DNA from 4 places in the Labrys neptuniae genome. Region 3 is predicted to be linked to each of the others. Evidence: riboswitches for the same ligand, from Rfam matches in the RefSeq annotation. Region 3 holds a riboswitch; each other region holds the start of a gene.
What was found. Region 3 has a riboswitch for cobalamin ahead of ABXS05_RS11675 (ABC transporter substrate-binding protein). Riboswitches for the same ligand answer to the same signal wherever they lie in the genome.
Positions count from the first base shown of each region.

Region 1 (7,094 bases), on a different contig from region 3:
CCAGAGCTTCCTCTACCCTCACCCGTCCCAATGCTTCACCACCGGCTTCCAGCCGGAAATGCGCGTCATCCTCGGCCCTCAACGCGATGTCGGCCTCGACACCGTCAAGCGACAGCACGCCGCCACCGTCGAGCAGGAAACCGAACTTGGCCGGCAGGGAATGGAAACGATCGTTTCCTATCAAGCGCAGCTCCAGCGCCCGGATCAAAGGCTGCACATCGACGGGCGCGCTCGGATCGAGCCCGGCGAGCGGGCTCGCAATCACGTTGCGGACCTGTTCGGCGGCGGCACTGGCATCGAGCAGGCCGAGTTCCGCGAGCCGGTCGAGCAGGGGTTGGAGGGTCTCGTCGCGGACCCCGCGCATCTGCAGATTGGCACGGGAGGTCAAATCGATCAGGCTATTGCCGAAGCGCCGGGCCGCCTCGGCCAGGGCGGCAGCACGCTCCGGAGCAAGTTCCCCGCCCGTCAGGCGCACGCGCACGATCAATCCGTCCCCCGAGCGCATCGGCCTGAGCGCCCCGGGACACCAGCCCTTGACCTGATTGGACGGTTCGCTCACGCCGCTCTCCCAGCCTCGTCCAGCAGGCGGCTGGCCGAATTACGGCGCGGCTGCCACAGCCCCCGGCGGATCGCCTCGGCCAGCCGCGCCCGGATCGCCCGGCCCGCGGCGGGATTGGCTGAAGCGAGGAAGGCCGCGACCTCCTCGTCCTCGACATAGGCTTCGTGCATGCGGTCGAAAGCGGCATTGGTGACGATGCCGGCCGTCGCCGAGAAGGCGAACAGCGAATCCATGGCATTGGCCATTTCGGCGGCGCCGGCATAGCCATGCGCCATCATGCCGTCGATCCAGCGCCGGCTGGCGGCGCGGCCATGCACGAGGCGGCCGACCTCCTCGCCGAGGCTGCGCAGGCGGGGCTTGTCAGGATTGGAAAGGTCGGCGTGATAAAGGGCGGCCTTGGCCCCCAGCGCCTCCAGCGCCGCCGCAAAGCCACCCTGATGGGCGGCGAAGGTGACGTCATCAAGGATGTCGATCTCGCGATGGTCCTGGCCATGCACATGGGCATCGGCGGCAGCGACCCGCTCGGCAAAGACGGAAGGCACGGCGTCACCTTCGATACCGGCGCCATAGGCATGGCTGCTGGCGGCGAGATAGTCGCGGCCGAGATCGGCCCTGTTATCCCAGGCTCCGCGTGCGATGCGATCGGTGATCCCCGCGCCATAGGCCGAGGGCGCAGCGCCGAAAATGCGCAGCGGCCGTTCGCCGCTTGCCTTCGCCGCGGCGGCCAGCGGGTTCCATTCGGCGCTTTCGTCGAGGGCGGCGACGGCCCTGACGACTTCGTCGAACAGTGTGATCTGCTGGGCGAATACGTCACGGAACAAGCCGGATATGCGCAGCGTCACGTCGACGCGCGGCCGGTCGAGCCGGGCCTGCGGCAGGATCTCGAAGCCAGAGACGCGATTGGAGCCGTTGTCCCATACCGGCTTGACGCCCAGCAGGGCCAGGGCCTGGGCAAGATCGTCGCCGCCGGTGCGCATGGTCGCCGAGCCCCACAGGTCGAACACGATGTTCCGGGGATAGTCGCCGTGATCCTGCAGATAACGCTGGATCAAGGCATCTGCCGCACGCGATCCAATCGCGTAGGCGGCACGGGTCGGAACCGCCCTTGGATCGAGCGTGGTGAGGTTGCGCCCGGTCGGCAGCACGTCGGCACGCCCGCGCGTCGGCGCCCCGGCGGGGCCGGGCCGCACGAAGCGTCCGTCGAGGCCGGCAAGAAGGCTGGCCATTTCGCTGTCGCCGCAACTGTCGAGACGCGCGGCCAAAGCCGGGCGCTCCTCCGCGCCGCTGGTGGCGGCGAGGACATCGAGGAGGTGGTCGCTCTCCTCCGGCCGACGTCCGAACACATGCAGGCCATCGCGGATCTGCAATTCCTTGACGTCGCACAGGAAGGCATCGAGGCGCGCCAGCGTCTCGTCCTCATCGAGGCCGGGTGCGATGCCACATTCGGCGGTGAGGCCGGTCTCCATGGCCCGCTCGATGATCTCACGCCTGAGATAGGTCATGCGGCGCTGATCGAGGCCGTCGGCGCTGGCATATTCGTCGATCAGGCGCTCGACCTCAATGGCGCCGCCGGAAAGGCCCGCCTCTCGCAGGGGTGGGGTGAGATGGCCGATGGTGACAGCCCCGAGCCGGCGCTTGGCCTGCGCCGCCTCGCCGGGATTGTTGACGATGAAGGGATAGAGCACCGGCACGGCTCCGGCGGCCAGCTCCGGAAAACACTGGGCGGAGAGCGCGGCCGCCTTACCGGGCAGCCATTCGAGCGTGCCATGGGTGCCGAGATGGATCATCGCATCGATGCCGAAAGCCTGGCGCAGCCACAGATAGAAGGCGAGATAGGCATGGCGCGGCGGCAGATCGGGCGAGTGGTGGTCGCCCTTGCGGTCAAGGGCCGAGCCGCGGTCCGGCTGCACCGCCACCGCGACATGGCCGCAGAGATGGCCGGCAAAGCGGAAGGCGCCGTCGAGGCAAAGGGGGTCGGCCGAGGGATCGCCCCATTGGGCCGCGAGCCTGTCGCGGAGGGCGGCAGGTAGGGTGTCGAGCCAGGCGGAATAGGCTGAGAGCGGGAGGGAAAGCGCCTTACCCTCCCCTGGAGGGGGAGGGTCGGACCGCAGGTTCGGGGTGGGGTGGGAATCACAACGGTCGAGGCAGTCACCCCACCCCGACGCTATGCGTCGACCCTCCCCCTCCAGGGGAGGGTATGACCGGCCCAACAACTCCAGCAGATCGGCACCGCTTTCCGGCAGGTCCCCCACCGCATAGCCCTCGTCGCGGAGCCGCTCCAGGATCGCCAGGGCCGAGGCGGGCGCATCGAGGCCGACGGCGTGGGCGAGACGGCCATCCGCGCCCGGATAGTTGGAGAGGATCAGACCAAGCCTGCGCTCCGTCCGCGCCTTGGCGCCGAGCCGAGCCCAGGCAGCGGCCTTGGCGGCCACTGCGGCGATGCGCTCGTCATGGGGGGCATGGGCGAGGCGGGTGAAGGCGCCCTCCTCGCGTTCGGCCTTGAAGGAGATCACGCCGGCCGAAAGGCGGCCGTCGAGCTCTGGCAGTGCGACATGCATGGCAAGGTCGCTGGCCGACATCCCGCGGGTCGAGGCCTCCCAGGCCTCCTGCGCCGAGGAAGAGGTGATCACCTGTAGGACCGGACAACCGGCTACGTCGAGCGGCGAGGCGCCATCGTCGTCCAGGGCCGAAAAGGCGGTGGCGTTGAGGATCACCGCCGGCTTGAGTTCCCTAAGCTGCCGGCGCACCCATTCCGCCGTTTCGCCATCCTTGAGCGAACCGACATAGAGGGCGGTAGCGGCCAAGCCTTCGGCATCAAGCGCCCGCACCAGGGCTTCGATGGGGGCAGTGTCAGCGGAGAGCAGGATGGAGCGGTAGAAGAGGATGACGACTTGGAGCGCGGACATCCTGTCCGCATCTTTCTCACCAATGCACCCCGTCAAAGGCGGACAAGATGTCCGCGCTCCGAGGAACACCCCGTATTTCGGCACGGCCACCGGCGCTTCCGGCTCGCCGAAATCGAGACCGCCCAGCCTGGCGGCATAGAGCAGCGAGGCCTGGGCATTCCGGGGGCCACCTTCGCGCCAGTACTGCGCGAGCCGGTCCAAGGCTTCCTGCGGCACGGTGGAGAGCTGAGACAGGCGCCCGTCGGGCCTGTCGTCACCGGGAATGAGGGCGAGCGCGATGCCATGGGTTCGCGCCGCCGCCGCCAGTTCCTCCACGCCATAGCGCCAATAGTCGAGGCCGCCGAGCAGGCGCACCACGATCGCCTTGGCATGGCGGGCCGTCTGATCGATGTAGAGGTCGACGGACATCGGATGGCGCAGCTTCTGCAGCGGCGCCAGGCGCAAATCGTCGAGGCCGGAAGCGGCTGCCAGGGCGAGGTCGCTGTCGGTCAGCGAGGCAAACACGATAGCGCCGGGTGCCTGACCCAGATCGATGGCGGCCTCGCTGGCATCGAGCGAACGCGTATCGGCCGGCAGCAGATGCATCATCCCTCCAGCGTCTTGCGGATGCCGGCCTGGTCGATGCCCTTCTCGCCGATGATGACGAGGCGGCTCGAACGGGTTTCCTCCGGCGCCCAGGCGCGGTCGAAATGCTGAGAGAAGCGGGCGCCGACGCCTTGGACCAGCATGCGCATCGGCTTGCCGTCGACGGCAACGAAACCCTTGATGCGCAGGATATCATGTTCCTCGGCCGCCGCCTTCAGCTTGCCCACCAGGGCATCGGCATCGAGGATGGCCGGCAGGTCGACGATGAAGGTGTCGAAATCGTCGTGGTCGTGCTCGGCTTCGTGATCGTGGTGGGAGGGACGCGCCTCCAGATCGTTCTCGGCCGCTGCCCCGAGCCCGAGCAGCACGGCGGCATCAATGCGGCCCTCGGAGGTGCGCACCACCTTGACGGCGCGCGGCACGGTCTTCTCGATGTCCTTCTCCACGCTGTCGGCCTCGCCGGCTGAGAGGAGATCAGCCTTGTTGAGCACGACGAGGTCGGCACAGAGGAGCTGGTCCTCATAGACCTCCTCGAGCGGATTGTCGTGGTCGAGGGAGGCATCGCCCTCGGCCTGGCGCTTCAATTCCTCCGGATCATCGGCGAAGCGGCCGGCTGCAACCGCGGCACCGTCGACCACGGCGATGACGCCGTCGACGGTGACGCGCGAGCGGATCGCCGGCCAGTTGAAGGCCTTGACCAGCGGCTTGGGCAGAGCGAGGCCGGAGGTCTCGATCACGATGTGCTCGGGTGCGTTCGGACGCGCCAGCAGCGTCTCCAAAGCCGGCACGAAATCGTCGGCCACCGTGCAGCAGATGCAGCCATTGGCGAGTTCGACTATGGCGTCTTCCGGGCAGCTCTCGATGCCGCAGGACTTCAGGATGTCGCCATCGACGCCGACATCGCCGAATTCATTGACGATCAGCGCCAGCCTGCGGCCATTGGCGGTGGCGAGCAGGTTGCGGATCAGCGTCGTCTTGCCGGCCCCGAGAAAGCCGGTGACGATGGTGCAGGGAACCTTGGTATGCGCGTTCATTCGGCGGCGTCCTTGAGAGTTGATAGGGGTGGGATGCGCGCGATCATGCTGCGCTTGAAGACTTCGGGACGGCCGCGCCAGGGCATCAGGCCGTCGCTGGAATGGGCCAGCAGCCCGATGCCGGTGAGAATGTCGGGGCCGCTCTCGGCGGTGAGGTCGCCGAAGACATAGGTCCAGGTACCGGGCGCCGACAGCGCCACCGTGCAGGAGCGCTTGCAGTTGCCCAGGCACTCGACAGGTTGCAGCTCGACGTCATCCGGCAGCATGCCGGCGAGCGCATCGCGCAACCGGGCGCCCTGGCGCGGCGCCTCGGGGTCATCGCCCTCGCGCCTGCAGGTCACGCAGACGAGCAGCCGGACTGGAAGAGGTGTTTCTGGCATCGGCCCTGTTCATCGCCGCCGAAGCGGATGGAGGGCGCGGGACCGACGGCAGGGCCGGCGATCGTCCGGGTAGACGGAACCGGCCTCCGAGGCGCCCCGCCCGGACCGGTGACAGCAGTGCGACCGGCAGGTCTCCTGGCTCGCAGCTCATCGCCTCCCGCCGCCTTCCCGGTCACCCAGTGGCCTCAAGGCGGGACGCTCGCCGCTTACAGTTGCGGGGGCAGCCGCGGCTTTGGCATCCAAGGCAGCCGTCGACCGGCCTCCTCTTATCCGCACCGCATTCCCTCTTCTCTCTTAACGAGAGACCGATCGTGGCTGACATAAGGGGTGCGCGGACAGGCTTGTCAATGTTCCCGCTTCCAAAGGAGGCGCAAAATCCGGCATAAAGGGCAGCAACGTCGCCGCACCAACGAGATTGCCATGCCCGAAGAGAAGCCGCCGGCACCGCCGCCCGAGCCGCAAAAGATCGACGTCATCTTCCGCGGCGGTTCGGTGACGGCTATCGGCGTCGTGCTCGCCTTCTCGCTCGGCTTCCTCAACAACTGGGCCTCGCAGCCGGGAACCTGGATCCCGGAAGACCTGGCAGCCGTCTTTCTCATCGGGGGCGGCATCGTCTTCCAGGTCTGGGCGCTGGCGGGCATGCTCTCGCCCACTTCACTGGAGGGAGCAGTCTATCGCCGCATCGTGCGCACCTTCATGATCGGCCTTATCCTCGTCTCGGTCGGCGTCCTTGTCGCCATCGCCGGCGACGCGCTCGGCTACAGCCGGATCTGGTTCAAGCAATAGTCAGGCCTTCCGAACGGGCGGCGACGTTTCTCGATCGTTTCCAGACTGCACAAACTCTCACGTCTGCGTTACCCGTCACCCCGGCGCCATGATTGCCGCCACAATTTGGCCTTCCCGCAATCGCCCACCAGAAGGCCGACGCCGATGGGCCCGGTTCTTCTGCCCGGCATCAGCCGCTGGAAGGCCTGCCCATGGTTGCCATCACCGTCAATTCGACCACCCACCAGCTCGACATCGAGCCCGAGACCCCTTTGCTCTGGGTCCTGCGCGATGAACTCGGCCTCACCGGCACCAAGTTCGGCTGCGGCATCGCCCAATGCGGCGCCTGCACCGTCCATGTGAACGGCGCCGCCATCCGTTCCTGCCAGACCCAGATCGGTGACGTCGACGGCGCCACCATCACCACGATCGAGGGCCTGTCGGCGGACGGCAAGCATCCGGTGCAGCAGGCCTGGCTGGCCGAGGACGTGCCGCAATGCGGCTATTGCCAGTCGGGCCAGATCATGGCCGCCGTCGCCTTCCTGAAGGACACGCCAGCGCCCACCGACGCGGATATCGACAACGGCATCACCAATATCTGTCGCTGCGGCACCTATCCGCGCATCCGCGCCGCCATCCACCGCGCCGCCGAACTGATGAAGGGGTGAGGCCATGAACGCGATCGACCGCACCTCCGCCGCGCTGAGCCGGCGCAGCTTTCTCGCCATCGGCCTCTCGGCCGCCGGCGGCCTGATGATCGGCGGGTTCATCCCCGATGCCGCCCACGCTCTGACCATTGCCGACGAGCCGTGGACCGGCACGGCCACTGACAGCGAGATCAACGCCTGGATCCTGATCGAACCCG
Region 1 covers NZ_JBFNQD010000007.1:233,440-240,533, forward strand. Annotated here, with positions in the region: gene cobG (precorrin-3B synthase) at 1-559, opposite strand, end outside; gene cobN (cobaltochelatase subunit CobN) at 556-4,050, opposite strand; gene cobW (cobalamin biosynthesis protein CobW) at 4,050-5,084, opposite strand; gene ABXS05_RS20910 (DUF1636 family protein) at 5,081-5,464, opposite strand; cobalamin riboswitch at 5,573-5,789, opposite strand; gene ABXS05_RS20915 (putative sulfate exporter family transporter) at 5,885-6,250, shown strand; gene ABXS05_RS20920 ((2Fe-2S)-binding protein) at 6,442-6,897, shown strand; gene ABXS05_RS20925 (xanthine dehydrogenase family protein molybdopterin-binding subunit) at 6,902-7,094, shown strand, end outside.
Region 1: linked by a shared signal. The riboswitch ahead of ABXS05_RS20910 (DUF1636 family protein) and the one ahead of ABXS05_RS11675 (ABC transporter substrate-binding protein) in region 3 are both predicted to bind cobalamin.

Region 2 (7,094 bases), on a different contig from region 3:
CGGCCGCCAGGGTTGGGCCGCTTCCTCGGCATCGCCCGTCTCGGTATCGTCCGGCAGGTCGGAGGAGGGCGATTCGGCGTCCTGCGTCTCGCCGTCCTGGGATTCCTCATCCTCGCTCTCGGTTTCCTCGAGCTTCATGGATTCGGAATCGTCCTGGACCTCGCCCTGGTTTTCCTGGTTCTCGCCTTCCTGCTCGCTCTCGGCGTCGTTGTCGCGGTCGTCGGAATCGTCGCTGTCGGCCTGGGCTTCCTCGGACAGGCCCATATGGGTCAGGAGGTCGTTCATGGCCCGGGCGAAGGCGCGCTGATTCTCGATCACGCTGTCGAGGCGGGCGAGGTCCTTGCCGGCCTTCTCTTCGATGAGAGGGCGCCACAGATCCACCAGCTTGCGCGCCGGCTCGGGCGGGGCAAGGCCGGTCAGCTTCTCGCGCACCATCAAGGCGAGGGCATCCTCGACGGGCGCTTCCTCGCGGACACGGATGTCCTCATATTTGCCGCCGCGGAAATAGCGGTCCTCGAGCATGGCGGTGAGGTTGTTGGCCACCCCGGCCATGCGGCGTGAACCGATCGACTCGCAGCGGGCCTGCTCGACGGCATCGAACACGCTGCGCGCCTGCTCGTTCTGCGGGGCGTGGCGACGATGCACTGCCGGGTCATGGCAGGCGAGACGGAGCGCCATCGCATCGGCCTGGCCGCGCACGATCGCCGCGACATGGGCGTCGAGCTTGCGCGGCGGCTCGGCCAGGCGCGCCTTGTCGGCCATCAGCAAGGGCTTTTCCGAAGCGAAGGTCACTTCGAGATCCGGTTTGCGGGCGATGGCGCGCAAGGCCCCGGCGACGGAGCGCTTGAAGGCGTCGTTTGGAACGTCCTTGGGCTTTTCGCCGGGCTTGCGGTTCGTCGTGGTCATGATGCCGTCAATCCTGGGAGCGCGGACGTCCTCGTCCGCTCTTCCTCTCTTGCGAGCGTGGTATTTCCAGGGGCGGACGAGGACGTCCGCGCTCCGGGTTACGTCAGCGCGACGTTGACCGAGCTTTCGGCCAGCTCCGCCCCGAAGGCGCGCTGGTAGAACTCGGCCACGAGGCTGCGTTCGAGCTCGTCGCACTTGTTGAGGAAGGTGACGCGGAAGGCAAAGCCGATATCGTGGAAGATATTGGCGTTCTCGGCCCAGGTCAGCACCGTACGCGGCGACATCACGGTGGAGAGATCCCCATTCATGAAGGCGTTGCGGGTGAGATCGGCCACGCGCACCATCTTGTTGACGATGTCGCGGCCGTTCGGGCTCTTCTGATAGTGCTTGGCCTTGGCCAGCACGATGTCGACTTCCTTGTCATGCGGCAAATAGTTCAGCGTGGTCACGATCGACCAGCGGTCCATCTGGCCCTGGTTGATCTGCTGGGTGCCGTGATAGAGGCCGGAAGTGTCGCCCAGGCCCACCGTGTTGGTGGTGGCGAACAGGCGGAAGGCCGGGTGGGGGCGGATCACGCGCTTCTGGTCGAGCAGGGTCAGCTTGCCTGAGATTTCCAGCACGCGCTGGATCACGAACATCACGTCGGGCCGGCCGGCGTCATATTCGTCGAACACCAAAGCGATGTTGTTCTGCAGGGCCCAGGGCAGCATGCCGTCGCGGAACTCGGTGACCTGCTTGCCGTCCTTGAGGACGATGGCGTCCTTGCCGACAAGGTCGATACGCGAGACGTGGCTGTCGAGATTGATGCGCACGCAGGGCCAGTTGAGGCGGGCAGCGACCTGCTCGATATGCGTCGATTTGCCCGTGCCGTGATAGCCCGTGACCATTACGCGGCGATTGTGGGCGAAGCCCGCCAGGATCGCCAGGGTCGTCGGCTTGTCGAAAAGGTAATCGGGATCGAGGTCCGGGACGTGGTCGGAGGACTGGGAATAGGCCGGTACTTCGAGATCCGTATCGAAACCAAACAGCTTTTTGGCCGAAACCATGATGTCCGGCAGATTGGCCGGTGTCGTTGCGTCAGTCATTATGCCTTCCTTGGCTGGCGCCAGGGCGGCGCAGCCGACAATCAGTTCCAGCGGGCCGGACGATGCCGGCCCTGGAGTAAAAGCGCACTTTTACTCCAACTCCCTGGTTCGACGCGTCTTTGCGATTTGAAGCTGGTCATTCAAATCACAAAACGCCTTGGCCGAATTTCCCTGTCTCGCCAGGCGGGGCATGGGACGCTCGACGTCGTCTCGACGATCTGGCGGAGATTTCCCGGATTGGACACGCTCCAAGCCCGGAAGCCTCGCCGGTGTTGCGGGCGCTCAGCAGAGCCCGGCGCTACGCAGCGTATTATAGGCCTGGATGATCCCGCGCAATTTATCTTCGCTGGATCGGTCCCCGCCATTGGCATCGGGATGGAGACGTTTGACCAGCGTCTTGTAGCGCGCCTTGATTTCCGGGCCGCTGGCCGTTTCCGGCAGATCGAGCGCGTCGAGGGCCTTGCGCTCCAGCAATTTCAGCCGCCGTCTCTCGGGTTCGGGCGTCCCTTGCGGGCGGCGGAAGCCGTGATCCTCGTCGAAGAAACCGAAGCCGTCATGGATCTCGGGGCCGGGTTGCGGCCCTTCGCCGCGCTTCTTGGCCCAGGGATTGACCCCCATCGTCCAGGTCGGGCGATGGCCGGTGGCGGCATCGCGCTGATAGGCGCTCACCGAGTCGTCCGGCAGGCCGGCGAAATAATTGTAGGTCTTGTTGTAGTCGCGCACATGTTCCAGGCAGAAATGCCAGAACTGGCCTTCGCGGTTGCGCCCCTTGGGCGCGCGAAATTCGCCGGCGTTCCTACAACCGGCATGTTCGCATAGCCGTACGCTCGCCGGCTGGACCTCTTCGGCCCTTGGGCGCACCCGGATGCGATCAAACAAGGGCGAGTCCAGATCCATAATGACACACTATGCGAGGGTGAACACAAATGGGCAAGCGCGAGCTTGGACGCAAGAGCGTTTTGTAACTTGAACGAAGCACATCAAATCGCAAAAACGCTTCAGCCAATCCATGGGAATGGCTTGGAGCCAGAAAGCGAAAGCAACCAAGCATTCATAGCTGAGCACGCTTTGCCCTGGGGTTAATCGAGGCGAAATGCCGCTGCAGAATTTGAAATATGGGGTCCGCTGACCCGAAAAAGAAAGAGGCCGCCCAAATGGCGGCCCAAGTCTTAGGGAGGAAACGCCCAAGGAGGGCAGTGGGGGAGCGCAAAGGCGCATCCGCCACGTCCCTAAAGTGATCCTCATCGGTTCATTTCGCAAGTGCGAAATGAAATAAATTTTGAAAACCGGCCTGAAATCGGGCCAGTGTTGTAAAAATGCGACGTTTGACGCGGTTGACCGGCCTCTTTTCAGTGGCGAGCGGGGGCCTGCAGCAGTTTCTGTGCTGCAATGCCGAAGGCGATCCCCAGCGTTGCCCAAAGCACGGCATGGATGCCGAGTGAGGCGATACGGAACTTCCACAACACCGTGGCCGAAAAATCAGCCGGGATGTCGTTGACCGTCGGCAAGATCTCCATGGCCACCACCATCACCACCAGATAGGCTGCCACCCCCACGAGGTTGGCGTTCCAGCGGCCGAGGCTGGCGGCGAGCCGGTTCGCGGTGCCCAGCGCCGCCGCCATCGTCACGAGGGACAGCAGGATCAAGCCGAAATAGAAGGCGGTGCGCAGGCCGATCGTGTCGGGATTGCCGACGGCCGGTGGATTGGCGGGATATTTGATCTGCGGCACCACCATGATGGCGGCGAAGCCGATGACGGCGATCAATCCGGCGGTTGCGCGCGGGCTGAGGCTGCCGATCCGGCCCTGCGCGAAGGCAAAGATCAGGGCGAAGATGCCGCCGAGCGCTGCGCCATAGGCGACCATGCCTGTGACGAGCCCGTAGCTGGCCTGGACCGGCCGGCTGACCGGCTCTTCCTCGTGTTCATGGGCTGCGGTCGTCTGCGCAGCGCCGGGAGCCGGCGCAGCTGTCGGAGCGGGCGCCGGCTCGGATGCGTGGCTTTCCTCGAAAGCGATGGCTGCGTCGACCTGGGGTTCACCGAACACCCAGGCGAAGCCAGACGCAAACAGTCCGGCCAGGATGCCGATCAGCATCCCCCGGATCAAAAGCGATCTAACCATGTCGTGTGTCCAAGCGCCCTAGTGGCAGGGGAAGCCGAGCAGATGGCGAGCGTCATGCACGAATTCGTGGATGTAGACGCCGGGAATCAGCGAGGTTGCGCCCTGTTCGGCGCCGACGAAATAGATGGCGAGCACGGCCAGGAGCACGGTAAAGAGCGCCCAGGGCAGGATCTCGCGGACCGGGATGGCGATCGGCTGCTGGGCGACGGGTGCCAGAGTTGCGGTGGTCATGAAAAGCTCCTTGGGATTACGCGTCCCGTTACGAGTCATGCTGCCTTGGAAGAGGTCTGACTTCCGGATTGACGCCGCAGCGCCGCCGTTCACAGTGGCGCGACCGTGCCGGAATTCCACCGGCTTCCCACCCTTGGCAAAGCTCTTCCATAAGAGCCCAAGTCACGGATATGTCAATATTCCGGAAGCGACTTTATCTTGGGGAAATGCCTTCATGACGCCACGCCTGACCCTGCTGTGCCATGGCGCGACGCCCACACTGCGTGCGGCGGGGTTTCCGCTCGACGAGGCGCTCGACGCAAGGGGGGCACAGGCGGCCCGGGACCTGCAGTGGCGTTTTGCCAAGGCGACCCGCATCCTGAGCAGTCCGGCGCTCAGGGCCCGCCAGACGGCGCAGGCCCTCGGCTTCGAACCCGAGATCAACGAGGCACTGCGCGAATGCGACCATGGCCGCTGGTCGGGGCTTGGCCTGGAGGCGGTGGCCGCCGCCGAGCCCGAAGCGCTTGGGGCGTGGCTGACCGATCCGCAGGCCTGCCCGCATGGCGGAGAGAGCATTGCGGCCCTGATCGCGCGGGTCGGCGCCTGGCTCGATGGCGGGCGGTTCGAGGGCTTCACCCTGGCCGTTACTCATGCCTCGGTGTTGCGCGCGGCGATCATTCATGTCCTCGGCAGCGAGCCTCGTTCCTTCTGGCGCATCGAGGCCGCTCCGCTGGCGCGCGCCGATCTCAGGCCTTCTGCCCGCGGCTGGTCGCTGCGGCTGGAGACATAGAGGCGCTCCGGCTGGGCCTTCCCGCAGTGCTGCTTTTCCTTTTTCGTCATTGGCATGTCGCCGGGCCTTTTGTAGACACGCCTCTGACGGGTTAGTCGCCCAAACAGGATTGATGTCATGCGCGTTGCAATGATCGGTACGGGTTATGTCGGCCTGGTGACGGGGGCGTGCCTCGCCGATTTCGGCCATGTCGTCACCTGCGTCGACAAGGATCCGGCCAAGATCGAGGGCCTGCTGGCCGGCCGCATGCCGATCTACGAGCCGGGCCTGGAGGATCTGGTGGCGCGCAATGTGCGCGAGAAGCGCCTGTCCTTCACCACCGAGCTCGCCCCCGCCGTGCGCGATGCAGCCGTGGTGTTCCTGGCCGTCGGCACGCCCTCGCGCCGCGGCGACGGCCATGCGGACCTGTCCTATGTCTATGGGGCGGTACGCGAGATCGCCGCGGCGGTCGAGGGCTTCACGGTGGTGGTGACCAAGTCGACCGTGCCGGTCGGCACTGGGGACGAGGTCGAGCGGCTGATCCGCGAGGTCCGGCCCGACGCCGATGTCCGCGTGGTCTCAAACCCCGAATTCCTACGCGAAGGGGCGGCGATCGAGGATTTCAAGCGCCCCGACCGCATCGTGGTCGGCACCGAGGACGAACGGGCCAAGGAGGTGATGGCCGAGGTCTATCGCCCGCTCCATCTCAACCAGGGGCCGCTGCTGTTCACGGCCCGGCGCACCTCCGAACTGATCAAATACGCTGCCAACGCCTTCCTGGCGACCAAGGTCACCTTCATCAACGAGATCGCGGATCTGTGCGAGAAGGCCGGCGCCAATGTGCAGGAGGTGGCGCGCGGCATCGGCCTCGATAACCGCATCGGCTCCAAATTCCTGCATGCCGGGCCGGGCTTCGGCGGCTCGTGTTTTCCCAAGGATACGCTGGCACTCCTGCGCACCGGCCAGGAGCATGGCGTGCCCCTGCGCATCGTGGAAGCGGTGGTCGGCGTCAACGATGCCCGCAAGGCGGCGATGGCCCGCCGCGTCATCGCGGCCCTCGACGGCAATATCGCCGGCAAGACGGTGGCCCTGCTCGGCCTTGCCTTCAAGCCGAACACCGACGACATGCGCGACAGCCCCTCGATCCCGATCGTGCTCGCCTTGCAGGACAAGGGAGCCAAGGTTCGTGCCTATGATCCCCAGGCGATGGAGGAGGCCCACAAGGTTCTGAGCGATGTCGACTATCGCTCCAGTGCCTATGACTGTCTCGATGGTGCCGATGTCGCGGTGATCGTCACCGAATGGGACGAGTTCCGGGCGCTCGACCTCGAGCGGGTCAAGAACCTGCTCACGCAGCCGGTGATCGTGGACCTGCGCAACATCTACCGGCTCGAAGACATGAAGCGGCACGGCTTCCGCTATGAGAGCATCGGGCGCGAGGGGACGGCGCCCTGAGCTGACGACATTCCCGCATATTTGCGCAAACCGGCGCAGGCGCGGCGCTGCTGGCTTCAGAAGCCAGCGAGAGGGCCTCGCCTCGTTTCTGAGGTGAAGCCGGCACCGCCGGTTCGCACCGATCGGAATGTAGCCAAGCGGGTGTCAAGCACGGGCGCGAGAAATGACGGTGCTGTTGCGGATTTGCACCAAGTCCCAACTCATGGTTGCAGGGCGCCGATCTTGATTGGATCAAAGCGCTAAGAATTATCATACTATAAGGCTCACACGGCGATTCGACCGCGATTCCGGCCGGTGGAGCGCTGAACAGGATCTCCGACCCTGCCCTGGCGGCGCAGGCTGGGAAATCCTGCAAAATTTCCAGACGCCAGCTCCAGTGCCCGCGACAAGGCCATTAGCCATGCGGGCGGCTTGGCTGAGGCGCGTTGCTTGCGAGGATGTTCATGTCGAGGTTGCGTCGCAGAATGGGTCGGCTGGCCGCCGGCGTGCTGGCATTGGCGGCCTTCGAGGGGACGGGTGCTGCGCTCGCCCAGCAAATGCCGGCCATGC
Region 2 covers NZ_JBFNQD010000014.1:66,059-73,152, forward strand. Annotated here, with positions in the region: gene cobT (cobaltochelatase subunit CobT) at 1-906, opposite strand, end outside; gene cobS (cobaltochelatase subunit CobS) at 1,005-1,991, opposite strand; gene ABXS05_RS28030 (J domain-containing protein) at 2,274-2,870, opposite strand; gene ABXS05_RS28035 (CbtA family protein) at 3,341-4,111, opposite strand; gene ABXS05_RS28040 (CbtB domain-containing protein) at 4,130-4,342, opposite strand; cobalamin riboswitch at 4,373-4,519, opposite strand; gene ABXS05_RS28045 (histidine phosphatase family protein) at 4,557-5,111, shown strand; gene ABXS05_RS28050 (UDP-glucose dehydrogenase family protein) at 5,229-6,545, shown strand; gene ABXS05_RS28055 (efflux RND transporter periplasmic adaptor subunit) at 6,989-7,094, shown strand, end outside.
Region 2: linked by a shared signal. The riboswitch ahead of ABXS05_RS28040 (CbtB domain-containing protein) and the one ahead of ABXS05_RS11675 (ABC transporter substrate-binding protein) in region 3 are both predicted to bind cobalamin.

Region 3 (7,094 bases):
GCCGCCTTGGTAACGATGAAGGAGGTCAGGGCATTGAAGAGCTGGGATCCGGCGACCCCGGCCAGGATCACCGCGCCGGTGCCGCGGCCCGAGCGCATCGCCAGCAAGGCGACGAAGCCGAAGGCCGTCAGCGCACCGAGAAAGGCGCCGGCGGGCAGGCTCAGGACCCCTGCCCCGAGGCCGAGGATGACGACCCCGACCGCTCCCGTCGATGCCCCAGCTGAGATGCCGAGGACATAGGGGTCGGCCAGGACGTTGCGCAGCAGCGACTGCAGCACGACGCCCGACAACGCCAGGGCCGCGCCGCAGCAGGCCGCGACGACCGCGCGGCTCAGCCGGTAGTTCCACACGATGCCTTCATCGATGCGATCCAGACCATAGCCGGCGCCCCACAGGCGGTTGGCAGCCGTCTTGGCGACGACGTCCATCGGAATGGCCGTCTCGCCAATGGCGGCGCCCAGCCAGAGGGCCAGCACGAGCACCGCCAGCGCCAGCATCCCGATCGCCAGCAATCGTGTGACGGGGCGATTCATCTCAGCGCTTCAGGCCGAAACGCTGGATGGCATCGGCGAGCATCTCGATGCCCTCGACGACGCGCACGCTCGGCTGCATCGCCTGCACGTCCATCTCCACGACATGGCCCTGCTTGACCGCCGGCATCAGGCTTGCCACCGGATCGGTCTTGAGAAAGTTGAGCTTCACGGCGATGTCGTCGGCCGGATAGCGGCGACGATCCATCCGGCCGGCGACGATGATGGTCGGATCGGCCTTGGCGATGGTCTCCCAGCCGACGCTCGGCCACTCCTCCTCGCTCTCCACGACGTTCCGCACACCCAACGCGGACATGATATAGCCCGGCACGCTGTTCTTGCCGGCCATATAGGGATCGACGTCGACCTTGGCGCTCGAGAACCAGAAGGCGGCGGAGACCTTGCCATCGCCGGCCGCGATCTTGAGGCGGGCGGCTTCCTCACGCGCTTTCAGCTCGGCGACGACTTTCGCCCCGCGCTCCTGCACGTCGAAGATCTCGGCAAGCTCGGTGATCTCCCGATAGACCAGATCCATGGTGAAGAGGGTGCCGCGCGTGCCGTCGCCGCCGCTGGAATTGTCCTTGCCGACGCAATCGGCGGGCGAAACATAGGTCGGGATGCCAAGTTCCTCGAACTGCTCGGGCTTGCCGACAATACCGCTGGGCCCGACATGCCATTGGAACTGCGCCGTCACAAGATCCGGCTTCCTGGCGATCACGCTTTCGAAGCTCGGATCATTGTCGGCCAGACGCGGAATTTTGGCATTGGCCGCTTCATAGCCGGGCAATACAGGGCCGAACCACACCGCCGTGCCGACGACCTTGTCGGCCAGGCCGAGGAGATAGAGAACCTCCGTGCTGCTCTGGCCGACGGAAACGGTGCGCTGCGGCGCATGCTCGAAGGTGACGGTGCGGCCGCAATTGGTGAGCTTGAGGGGATATTTCGTTGCCTGCGCAGCCGCCGGATCGATACCCAGCGCCAAGCCGAAGCTGGCCGCAAGCATGACGGCGAAGCTGGACCAGCGGGCCTTGCTCGTTGAAAGGATCATGACGTTCTCTCGTTTCGCGATAAGGGAAGCAGCGGTCTTCAGCACCAGCCGAATACCGTGAGGTTTCCTCAGGCCAGGCTGTGGCAAAGGACGTGAGCGTGCGAAGCGGAGGGAACAGGCGGGCAAGCGCCCGAAACGTCGGGAAGAAACGTCACATTGTCTCCTGTTCCGGGCATCCCCGCCCGTGACATGGGATTGATCGATATGACGGCAGGTTTCCTGGCTCGCGGATAAAGGCCTTGCATCTGCCTTCCCATGGGAGACCCACAGTGGCATGGCGCCTTTCGCGCCACGGGGATACTTGGCAATCCGCCTACAGTTGCGGGGGCAGCCACGGCATGGGCATTTAGAAAGCCGAACCGTGTTCCCTATTACTCCCGACGGGCTCGCACCCGACGGGAACCGTCACCGCACAGTTATCGGGGCGTCACGACCGCGGTCAAGCGAATATGCAAAGCGAACGGCCCCTGATGCCGTGCCCTGCCTTCCCGCGTCAGGCCCGACAAGCCAGGAAGCCCTGTTCGATCACGTCCTTCGGCAGGTTGCGCCCGATGAAGACCAGGCGGCTTCGGCGCTCCTCCTCGGGCTTCCAGGCACGCTGATGATCGCCTTCGAGCAGCATGTGCACGCCCTGCACGACGAAGCGCTGCGGATCGCCATCGAAGGCGACGATGCCCTTCAGGCGCAGCATGTCCGTGCCGAACTGTTGCACGATCATGTTGAGCCAGGGCATGAATTTGCCGGGATCGAGCGGCTCCTGGGACACGAGAGCGAAGCTGCCGACATGATCGTCATGGTCGTGGTCATGGAAACCCTCGAGGAAATCAGGCTCGGCTTCGAGGATACGGTCGAGGTCGAACGCGCCGCGGCCGAGCACCTTGTCGAGCGCGATGTCGCAACGCCGGGTCTCGTGGAGAGTGGCGGTGGGATTGATGCGACGGATCCGCTTCAACACCCGATCGAGTTCCTCTGCCGTGACCAGATCGATCTTGTTGAGGAGGATCGTGTCGGCGAAGGCAAGCTGCTCCTGCGCCTCATGCGCCGTCTCGATCTCGCCGAGCAAATGCCGGGCGTCGACCACGGTGACGATGGAGTCGAGCTGGGTCTTGGCGCGCACATCGTCATCGACGAAGAACGTCTGGGCAACCGGTGCGGGATCGGCCAGCCCGGTCGTCTCGATCAGGATGGCATCGAAGCGGTCGCGCCGACGCATCAGGCCCTCGATGATGCGAATGAGGTCGCCGCGCACCGTGCAGCAGATACAGCCATTGTTCATCTCGAAGATTTCCTCGTCGGTATCCACGACAAGGTCATTGTCGATGCCGACTTCGCCGAACTCATTGACGATGACCGCATATTTCCTGCCGTGGCTCTCGGTCAGGATACGGTTGAGAAGCGTGGTCTTGCCTGCCCCGAGATAGCCGGTGAGGACGGTGACGGGTGTCTGCGGCGCGGGCTGCATGATGTCGGAATTCCTTGATCCGTTGCGGATGCCCCGCAGCATGTCGCTGCCGAGAGGCCTCATTGAATTTTGATTTATATGAAACGTTATAACATAACTATCACAATCGCAAGTGAGCTCTCACCATCGTCACCCCAGCAATCGCCACGCAGGTGGGCAGAGGCTTGCTGGCATTCTCGACCGTGATCATTCCACCGGATTTGTCTGCCAGCAGAGGAAATCCATGCGGGAAATTTTCGAATCACGGCCCTTGTCGGATAAGCCTCACGCTTCACCCTGCAATGGAATCAGGCACCAAGGTGCATCCTGCCGGCATGACCCTCTCCTCTCCGCGAGATCCTCTCGCCATCCTCAATAGCGTGTTCGGCTACGCCGCCTTTCGCGGCCAGCAGGAGGCGGTGGTGCGCCATGTCACCGGAGGGGGCGATGCGGTGGTGCTGTTCCCGACGGGAGCCGGCAAGTCGCTGTGCTACCAGATCCCGGCTCTGTGCCGGCGCGGCGTCGGCATCGTGGTCTCGCCACTGATCGCGCTGATGCGCGACCAGGTCGAGGCACTCAAGCAGGCCGGCGTGCGGGCGGCGGCGCTCAACTCCTCCCTGTCGCGCGAGGAGGCCTATAAGGTCCGCCGTTCCCTGATGGACGGCAAGCTCGACCTCCTCTATGTCGCGCCCGAGCGCGTGGCGACGCAAGGTTTCCAGGCCCTGATCGCCGATGCCGACATCGCGCTCTTCGCCATCGACGAGGCCCATTGCGTCAGCCAGTGGGGCCACGACTTCCGGCCCGAATATCGCGAGCTAGGCGGCCTCGCCGCGTCCTTCCCCGGCGTGCCGCGCATCGCCCTCACCGCCACGGCCGATCCGGTTACCCGTGCCGACATCATCGAGCGGCTCGGCCTCAACCAGGCCGAGGTCTTCGCCACCAGCTTCGACCGGCCCAACATCAGCTACGCCATCGTCGAGCGCGACAATGCCCGCCGGCAATTGCTCGCCTTCCTGGCCGGGCACAAAGGCAATAGCGGTATCGTCTACTGCCTGTCGCGCGCCAAGGTCGAGGAGACGGCGCAATGGCTGAACGAGCAGGGTATCCGCGCTCTGCCCTATCATGCCGGCCTGGAAGCAGCTGTTCGCAGCGCCAACCAGGACGCCTTCCTGGAGGAGGAAGGCCTCTGCCTGGTCGCCACGGTCGCCTTCGGCATGGGCATCGACAAGCCTGACGTGCGCTATGTCGCCCATCTCGATATCCCCGCTTCGGTGGAAGCCTATTACCAGGAGACGGGCCGCGCCGGCCGCGATGGCCTGCCCTCGGATGCCTGGATGAGCTACGGCATGGCCGATGTGGTGCAGCGCCGCCGCATGATCCAGGAGGGCAATGCGCCGGAGACGGTGAAGCGGGTCGAACTCGGCAAGCTCAACGCTTTGCTCGGCATCTGCGAAACCGCCGAGTGCCGGCGCAAGGCAATCCTCGCCCATTTCGGCGAGACCCATCCCGGCCGCTGCGGCAATTGCGATACCTGCCTTTCGCCGGTCGAGAGCTGGGACGGCACCGATGCCGCCGTCAAGGCGATGGCCGCGATCTACCGCACCGGCCAGATGTTCGGTGCCGCCCATATTATCGACGTGCTCACCGGCAAGGTCACGGAGAAGGTCCAGCGCTTCGGCCATGACAACCAGCCCGTCTTCGGGGCGGGCAAGGACATCGAGGCGCGCACCTGGCAGTCGGTGCTGCGCCAGCTCACCGCGGCCGGCCTCGTCAATGTCAACCACGAGGCCCATGGCGCCCTGATCCTGGCCGAGGAGGCGCGAGCCGTGTTCAAGGGCGAGCGGCAGATCGTCTTCCGTCGCGACCGCCCCCGCAAGAGCACCGAGACCAAACGCGCCCGGCGCGGCGAGATCGAGATGTCGGAACGCGACGGCGCCTTGTTTGCTGCCCTTCGGGCGGAGCGCAGCCGCCTCGCCCGCGAGCAGGGCGTGCCGCCCTACATGATCTTCGCCGACACCACCTTGCGCGCCATGGCGAGCGAGCGCCCCGGCAGCCTGCCGGAATTTCTGGCCCTGCCTGGCGTAGGCCAGGCAAAGCTGGAGCGCTATGGCGAAGTCTTCCTGGAAGTCGTCAGGCGCGAGGGCTAGGATGACGGCTCGGTACCGCTGGTTCACGCCACTGTGCGGCGGCGCACAGGCCGGACATGAGCCAGCCCTCCCCTCCTTGACGCCGTTTACCATACATTTTAAGTTAGTGAACGAACGCTAACTTAAAATGCGATTCTCCCGCGCCCGGTACGCGCCCATCCAGGAACCACACCGATGCTCGCATCGCTGATGTCCGCCCGCCGCTTCTGGCCCCTGTTCTGGAGCCAGTTCTTCAGCGCCTTCAACGACAATTTCATCAAGCAGGCCCTGACCATCCTTGCAGTCTACGGCATTGCCGAAACGGCCGCGATGGAAGGCGGCGACAGCATGGTCTCGATCGCCGGTGCCTTGATCGTGCTGCCCGGCCTGCTGCTGTCGGGTCTGGCGGGGCAATTGGCCGACCGTTACGACAAGGCCCGGGTCGCCCGGCAGATCAAGCTCGCCGAGATCGCCATCGTCGCCATCGCTGCGGTCGGCTTTGCCCTGCACTCCATGCCGATCCTGCTGGTCAGCATGCTCACGCTCGGCATCATGGGCACGCTGTTCACGCCGGTGAAATACGGCATCCTGCCGGACCATCTGGCGCCGGAGGAACTGCCGGCCGGTAACGGCCTGATCGAGGCAGGCACCTTCCTATCGATCCTGATCGGCATCATCGGGGCCGGCTTCGTCGCTCCCCACCTGCCCAGCTGGATCGTGGCCGCCATCATGGTGGCGGTGGCCGTGGCCTGCTGGTGGTTTGCCCGCCTGATCCCGCCCACGGGCGAAGCGGCCCCCGACCTCAAGATCGACTGGAACATCATCCGATCGAGCTACCAGCTCGTGCAACTGGTGGCCTCCGACCGCAAGCTCCTGATCGGCTCGCTGGCGGTGGCCTGGTTCTGGATGAGCGGCATCGTCATCCTGTCGCTGACCCCTTCCCTCGCCCACAGTGTCATCGGCGGTGACGGCACGCTCAATACCTGGTTCACCACCGCCTTCTCGATCGGCATCGCCATCGGTTCGATCCTGGCCGCACGCCTGGCCACGGGCCGCATCATCGTGCTGCTCTCGCCGATCGGCTGCATCCTGATGGGGCTGTTCTGCCTCGACGTGGCCTGGATCGCCTTCGGTACCGAGCGCTCGGCCACCCCCCTCCATTTCCTGAGCTATCTCGCCACCGGCTCCGGCGTGCACATGACCCTTGCGCTCGTGCTGGTGGCGCTGGCAGCGGGCCTGTTCATCGTGCCGATCTATGCGGCCGTCCAGCACTGGGCCCCCAAGGACGAACGCGCCCGCGTCATCGCCGGCGGCAATGTCATCACGGCCCTGTTCATGACGGTCGGCGCCGGCGGTCTCTCCCTGCTGCAGGGTAAATTCGGCCTCACCACACCGACTGCCCTGCTCGGCATCGCCGTCCTCGACATCATCGCCGGCGTCATCCTGCTCTATGTCCTACCCATGAGCCGGTTCCGCGACTTCATCCTGCTGCTTTACCGGCTGCTCTATCGCCTCGAGGTCAAGGGCATCGAGAACCTGGAGACGCCGACGCCCCATCGCATCATCGCGATCAACCATGTCAGCTTCCTCGACGCCGGCCTGGTCCTGGCCCTGCTCGACAAGGATCCCGTGTTCGCCATCGACCACACCATCGCCAAGGCCTGGTGGGTCAAGCCCTTCCTCAAGATCTGCCGGGCCTATCCGCTCGACCCGACCAAGCCGATGGCGACGCGCGGGCTGATCAATGCGGTGAAGGCGGGCGAGACCCTGGTGATCTTCCCCGAGGGGCGCCTCACCGTCACCGGCGCTCTGATGAAGGTCTATGACGGTGCGGGCCTGATCGCCGACAAGTCGCATGCCGACATCGTGCCCATGCGTATCGACGGCCTGGAGCGTACGCCCTTTACCAGGCTCGACGCCAACAAGGTTTCGCGCCGCTGGTTCCCGAA
Region 3 covers NZ_JBFNQD010000003.1:195,965-203,058, forward strand. Annotated here, with positions in the region: gene ABXS05_RS11670 (FecCD family ABC transporter permease) at 1-533, opposite strand, end outside; gene ABXS05_RS11675 (ABC transporter substrate-binding protein) at 535-1,578, opposite strand; cobalamin riboswitch at 1,771-2,000, opposite strand; gene ABXS05_RS11680 (CobW family GTP-binding protein) at 2,072-3,040, opposite strand; gene recQ (DNA helicase RecQ) at 3,322-5,166, shown strand; gene ABXS05_RS11690 (acyl-[ACP]--phospholipid O-acyltransferase) at 5,341-7,094, shown strand, end outside.

Region 4 (7,094 bases), 500 kb from region 3:
GCCACGTGGATCCGGCCAAGCCCGTGATGGCGGCCTGCATCGCCGGTGCCAGGCGATTCTTGCCAGCCCTTGGCCTGCTGCTGATCTATTTGCTGGCCTATATCGCGCTCTACCTGGTTGCCGCTTTGCTCGGACTGGTCTTCTTCGGCATTGGCGCCCCGCCCGGCTTCGTCATCGTCGCCATGCTGATCGCCGGTATTTTCGCCCTCTATCTGGTCTTTCCCTATCTGCTTTCCTTCGTCATCTGCATCAACGAGGATATCGGACCGATCCGCGCGCTTGGCCGCAGCCGCTATCTCAGCGCGGGATATCGCTGGCCTCTGTTCGGCATGATGCTGCTGACCTGGGTGATCTGGTTCGCCTACCTCCTGATCGTGAATGTTCTGGCGCGGATATTCGGGCCCAGCGGCGGCATTGCCGCCTTGATCATGATGCTGCTCGTCCTGCCGCTGATGTATGCCTGGCTGATCGGGGTCTATTCCATTGCCGCCTATCGCCTGCGGGTGCTCAAGGATGGCGTCGATTTGACCGGCAGCGTGGCTGATGTGTTCGACTGAGGCCCGTACTGAAAAAGCTCTATCCCCGGCGCCGCAAAGCCGTTGCGGCGTTCGCGGCCTCTGCCCTATCCAACGATCTTTCAGGCAGGCTCCATCCGATTCCCGGTGAATGCCGCGCCTGCACGGGAATGACGATGCGCTATCTGCTGACATGGGCCATGGCCGCCGCGATGACGGTGGCGGTCTCTTTCGTGCCGGCCAAGGCCGACAATACGGCCTCGGCCCTGTTCCAGAGCTATCTCGGCAAGGGCCGCATCAGCGAGGCGGACGAACAGATGCTGGCCCTCGCCACCAAGGCCAGCGGCAATGCCGACGCCAGGCTCGGCCTCGGCATGGTACGCACCGCCCGCGCGCTCGAACATCTGTCGCAGGCCCTCTACAAATATGGCTTCGCCACCGAAATGCCGGCGATGCGCTTGATCGGCCTGTCGGGCACCGTCTTCAGCACCAATCCCGATCCGCAGCCGATCACCTATCGGGACTTTCGCGGCATCCTCGCCACGTTCCTGGCCGATCTGGAAAAGGCCGACCAGACCCTGGCCGAGGTCGGCGACAGCCCTGCCAAGCTGACGGTCGATCTCTCCGTCACCCGTTTCGACTGGAACGGCGACGGCACCATCGACGAACGCGACCATATCGGCGCAGCGATCTCGGACCTCGACGATGCCGGCAAGCCCAAACCCTTCATCGTCGCCTTCGACACGGCCGACGCCAAATGGCTGCGCGGCTATTGCAACTTCCTGATGGCCCTGACCAAGACCCTCTTGTCACACGACATGTCGCGCAGCTGGGACGCCGGCTTCGGCAGCCTGTTTCCGCGCGCCGTCAGCGGCCTTGCCAAGGCCAATGGCGTCGATGGTGACGACGGACTGGGCATGACCCTGTTCGGCACCAGCAAGCGCGATACCGATGCCATCGCCGACCTGATCAGCCTGGTACACACCATAGACTGGCCGGTGGCCGACAAGGCGATGTGGCTGGAAGTGCGCGGCCATTTCAAGACGGTGATCCGGCTCAATCGTGAGACCTGGGGACTGATCGCCAAGGAAACCGACGACGACCACGAATGGCTTCCCGGCCCACGGCAGAAGAGCGGCGTGCTCCCCTCCCTCGAAGTGACGCAGGAGCGCATCGACTCGTGGCTCGCGCTGCTCGGGCAGGTCGACGAGGTGCTGGACGGCAAGCTTTTGATGCCGCATTGGCGCTTTGCCAAGGGCATCAATCTCGCCAGGGTGTTCGAGCAGCCCGGCAACTTCGACCTGGTGCTGTGGATCACCGGCCCGGGGGCCCTGCCCTACCTCGACAATGGCAAGGTGATGGACGCCGAGGCCTGGGGACAGGCCACGCGCATCTTCGGCGGCGACGTCGCGAGCTACGCCTTCTATTTCAATTGAGCGAGCGCCCGGCTGCGGCATCCGGCGTGAGCAGGTGCCGCTTCAGGCGAACGATCGCCTCGCGCTGCAAATCGCTGGCCTCACCATAGGCATTGGCGACCTCGGTCAGCATGTCGATGAGCTGCTGGCGCTCGGGCAAAGACAGGCGGGCGCGGAAAAGCGGCACCAATTCCTCGGCAACCGGCGTTAACACCCGGCCGCGATCCGTCAATTGCAAGGCCTGCTCATAGATACGCTCGCGGTCGCCGATCCCGAGCGGGTCGCTCATCAGGGCGAGGATGGTGTCCCGTTCGGCCCGGGTCAGCAACCCATTGGTGCGGACGAGCTGGATCATCAGGACGACGGCAGCGAGCCTGGGATCATCGATGGCCTTGAGCGAGACACGCTCCAGCGCCTGAGGCCGGACCGTGTCGGCACCCCGGTCGAGCGGGAGGGGAACCACCTTCGGCACGGCCTCGAGCCGGCGTGCTGCCGCCGGCTTGCGGGCCTTGCCGCGCAACAGCCAGAACAGGCCGACGACGGCGGCCACGAACGCTCCGATCAGGATCGCCCTCGGCCCCTCCAGCAAGACCAGGCTGGTGATCAGCAGAGCAATGATCCAGATCGCATTCTTACGCAGGAAATCCATCGGCCGTCTCATCCGATCGGGACAGTGCGCATCCTGCGCCAGCCATCCTATGAACCTGCATCTCCCATAGCGGCCCGCATGGCGGCGAGCAAGGGATGGCCGGGCTGCCGGCCGTCCCAGCCGTCGAAGCTCAGCACAGCCTCCGGCGGCAGGCGCTGGCGCCAGCCCTTCACCTCCAGTTCGGGCCGGGCATAGGCTTCGTGCACATAGCCCAGGCACAGATAGGCAACCGGAACCACCCGCTCGGGAATGCCCAGCGCCTCACGCAGGCGCGCCGGATCGACGATACTGACCCAGCCGACCCCGACCCCCTCGGCCCGTGCAGCCAGCCAGATATTCTGCACCGCGCAGACGGTGGAATAGCGGTCCATCGCCATGTCATGGGTGCGGCCAAGCACCACCGGGCCGGCGCGGTCGGGATCGCAGGTGATGCACAGATTGACCGGGGCATCGACGATGCCTTCCAGCTTCAGCGCGCGATATTGCGCCTGCTTCTCGGGCGGGAACATTGCCACGGCCTCGGCATTGGCTTCCTCGAAGAGAGCCTGCACCTTGCGCCGGGTTTCGGGGCAGCGCAGCACGAGAAAACTCCAGGGCTGCATGAAGCCGACCGAGGGCGCGTGATGCCCGGCCGTGAGGATGCGGGCGAGGACATCATCAGGCACAGGCTGCGGGCTGAACTGGCTGCGAACGTCCCGCCGGGTGAAGATAGCGCGATAGACGGCTTCACGTTCGGCCGGCGAAAACGGCCCCGAGGGCGCGAGCGCCTCGTTGGATGGGTCCATCGTCATTCCCCTTGCGATGGCAATCGCCGCGCCGTCCGCGCACGCCGATCTATCGCCTCCGGCCGGTCTTCTGACTCGGGATCCACCCATCCGGACGCCTTCCCCGCAGAGCGAGTGGCCTGAAACCTGCCCGGATAGTCCCCCTTACAGCGTTGGGCACGTCGCGGCTTCAAACCGCGTTCCCGATTCTCCCGCAAGCGGGCACCGAAGGTCTTGCGGGTGTAGCATGGGAGGTGCCGGCTGCCCAGCCGTTTGGGGCGCTGATGCCGAGCTGCCGGCGGCGAAGTGGACAGGGTGCAGGCTTGTGGCCTAGAATCGTCGGCTAGGCTTTCGGGCAATGACGCATCCTGGCAATCGCGAAATGAACAAAATCGATCTCAAACGGCGCGCCGGCGATCAGCCCGATCCCCTGGAACAGGCCAATCCCGTGCGGCTCGGCACCCGCCTTCGCCTAGCCCGGCAGACGAGGGGCTTGACGCTGAAGGCCCTGGCCACGGCCGCGGAGTGCTCGGAAAGCCTGCTGTCCAAGATCGAGAACGGCAAGGCCTCCCCCTCCCTGCCCATGCTGCATCGCCTGGTCGAGGTGCTCGGTACCAATATCGGCTGGATGTTCGAGGAATCAGACAGCGAGGAGGGCATCGTCTTTCGCGCCGGCACGCGCCCGCTGATCTCGCTGGACCCGCTCCGGCGCGGCGAAGGCATTTCGCTGGAACGGGTGATCCCCTATTCGCCCGGCCATCTTCTCCAGTGCAACATCCACCATATCGAGGCCGGCGGCGAGAGCGCCGGACCGATCCAGCACCAGGGGGAGGAAGTCGGCTATGTGCTGGCCGGAACCGTGGAGCTGATGGTCGGCGAGCGCACCTTCAAGCTCTCCGTCGGCGATACCTTCGTGTTCAAGTCCGAACTGCCGCACTGGTATCGCAACACCGGAACCGAGCGCGCCAGCATCTTCTGGGTCAACACGCCCGCCACCTTCTGAGGAAACCTCGAGGAGCCAATAAAACACCTCTGCCATTCCCGGCGCCGCCGAAGGCGGCGGGAAGAGAATCCAGGGGCAAAAATGGAGCCCCTGGCCCTGGATCCCCTTCCCGGGGCCTTTGGTCCCGCCGGGGATGACATAAGCACTTCTTCTCCAGGCTCTGTGCCGTCGGCTTTTCAAGAATCCCTCAAACCGTCATTCAAGTAACTTGACATGAATTCAAGTCTCTTGAATGATGCGGATGTCAGAACTGAGAATGAGCCCGGCACGGGCCATCCATGAAGGGAATTGAAATGCGGCTTTCAAAATATCTCGCCGGCTGCGCGGCGGCGGCAGCCCTGGCGCTGTCCCTCGGATCGGTGTCCGCTTCGGCCGACACTTTCGCCCTGGTCACCATCAACCAGCAGGCCCTGTTCTTCAACCAGATCAACGAAGGCGCTGAAGCCGCCGCCAAGGCGGCCGGCGCCAAGCTCGTCATCTTCAACGCCAACAATGTTCCAAGCGCCCAGAACGACGCGATCGAGAACTACATCACCCAGAAGGTCGACGGCATCATCCTGATCGCCATCGACGTCAATGGCGTGAAGCCCGCCATCACCGCCGCCAAGAAGGCCGGCATCCCCGTCATCGCCATCGATGCCCAGATTCCCGACGGCGACAATGTCTCCTTCGTCGGCGTCGACAATCTCAAGGCGGGCGAGGACATCGGCAAGTTCTATGCCGACTACGTCAAGGCCAAGCTGAATGGCACCGCCAAGATCGGCGTGGTCGGCGCCCTCAATTCCTATATCCAGAACCAGCGGCTGGACGGCTTCAAGAAGGCGGTGACGGCCAGCGGCCTCAAGGTCACCTTCCTCGACACCGTCGACGGCCAGAACGTGCAGGACGTGGCGCTGAGTGCCGCCGAGAACCTGATGACGGCCAACCCCGACATGACCACGCTCTACGCCACCGGCGAGCCCGCCCTGCTCGGCACCGTCTCCGCCGTGACCAGCCAGGGGCGCACCGACGGCGTCAAGGTCTTCGGCTGGGACCTGACCAAGCAGGCCATCGAAGGCATCGACCAGGGCTGGGTGACCGGCGTGATCCAACAGGACCCGGCCGGCGAAGGCAAGGCTGCGGTGGAAGCCCTGACCAAGCTCAAGAAGGGCGAGAAGATCGAGCCGATCATCAACGTTCCCGTGACGATCGTCACCAAGGAGAACGTCGACAAGTTCCGGGGCATGTTCAAGTAACGGGCCGACGGCGATTTCCTGATTAAGGTCGCGCTGCCCCTCACCTTACCTCTCCCCGTAAGAACGGGGCGAGGGGACTTCGATCGCGCATTTCATACCGAAAAGATCTCATCTCGCCCAACCGTTGGGCGAGATGACAGGGCTCAAGAATCGATCACAACGCTTGCGCCCCCTCGCCCCGTTCTTACGGGGAGAGGTAAGGTGAGGGGCAGCGCGAGCTTTCGAGATTTGTGAAGTCTCATTCCCGAAGCCTCGGGACAGACTTTTCATTGCCAGGCGGAACCATGATGGACAGTGGCGAACCCTACCGCGTCAAGATGACCGGTATCTCCAAGCGATACAACACGATCCAGACCCTGGACGACGTATCGCTGATGCTCAGGCCCGGCGAGGTGCTGGGACTGGTCGGCGACAACGGTGCCGGCAAGTCGACCCTGAGCAAGGTGCTCTCGGGCGCCGTGATCCCCGACTCCGGCACGATCGAGATCGACGGCAAGGTACAATCCTTCGCCTCCCCCGCCGATGCCCGCGCCGCGCGGGTGGAGATGGTCTATCAGGACCTTTCGCTGTGCGACAGCGTCGACGTTGCCGGCAATCTCTTCCTCGGCCGCGAGCCTCGGCACCGTATCCTCGGCGTGCCCTTCCTCGATCAGCGCCGCATGCATGGGCAGGCCCGCGACATGCTCGACAAGCTCGGCATCGTCATCGCCGATACCAGGCTGAAGGTCGAGAACCTCTCCGGCGGCCAGCGCCAGTCGATCGCCATCGGTCGCGCGGCTTCCTTCAACCCCTCCGTGCTGATCATGGACGAGCCTACGGCCGCCTTGGCCGTCGCCGAAGTCGAGGCGGTGCTCGAGCTGATCCGCACCGTCAGCGCCCGCGGCGTCAGCGTGATCCTGATCACCCACCGCCTGCAGGACCTCTTCCTCGTCTGCGACCGCATCCAGGTGATGTATGAGGGCCGCAACGTCGCCGAGCGCCGGATCGAGGACACCAATATCGAGGAGGTGGTCAACCTCATCGTCGGCCGCAAATTCAACGCCCGCTCCGCCGGAGCCCCCAAGGACAACGCCTCCAAGGACAACGGAGCTCGCGCATGACGGCCTCATCCACCACGCCCGCCCATCGCCCGCGCGTCCACAAGGCCCGCTGGCGCGACAAGGCGATGGCGAACGGCAGCATCATCTCGATCGCGCTGTTCTTCATTTTCGTCTGCCTGGTCTTCTCGATCTGGACCGAGGCCTTCCTCACCGCCCCCAACCTCCTCAACATCGTGCGCCAGTCGGCACCGCTGCTGATCGTGGCGGCCGCGATGACCTTCGTGATCACCACGGGCGGCATCGACCTTTCGGTCGGCTCGGTTCTGGCGCTCGCCGCGACCCTGTCGGCGGCCTCCCTGCAGGCCGGCATTCCCTGGCCCCTCGTCATCGTGCTGATGCTGGCGATGGGCGGCGTGATCGGCGCCATACAGGGCTTCTTCATCGCCTATGAGCGCATCCCCGCCTTCATCGTC
Region 4 covers NZ_JBFNQD010000003.1:697,252-704,345, forward strand. Annotated here, with positions in the region: gene ABXS05_RS13930 (DUF975 family protein) at 1-557, shown strand, start outside; gene ABXS05_RS13935 (hypothetical protein) at 692-1,951, shown strand; gene ABXS05_RS13940 (TerB family tellurite resistance protein) at 1,944-2,579, opposite strand; gene bluB (5,6-dimethylbenzimidazole synthase) at 2,627-3,364, opposite strand; cobalamin riboswitch at 3,408-3,588, opposite strand; gene ABXS05_RS13950 (cupin domain-containing protein) at 3,726-4,346, shown strand; gene ABXS05_RS13955 (ABC transporter substrate-binding protein) at 4,640-5,581, shown strand; gene ABXS05_RS13960 (ATP-binding cassette domain-containing protein) at 5,866-6,681, shown strand; gene ABXS05_RS13965 (ABC transporter permease) at 6,678-7,094, shown strand, end outside.
Region 4: linked by a shared signal. The riboswitch ahead of bluB (5,6-dimethylbenzimidazole synthase) and the one ahead of ABXS05_RS11675 (ABC transporter substrate-binding protein) in region 3 are both predicted to bind cobalamin.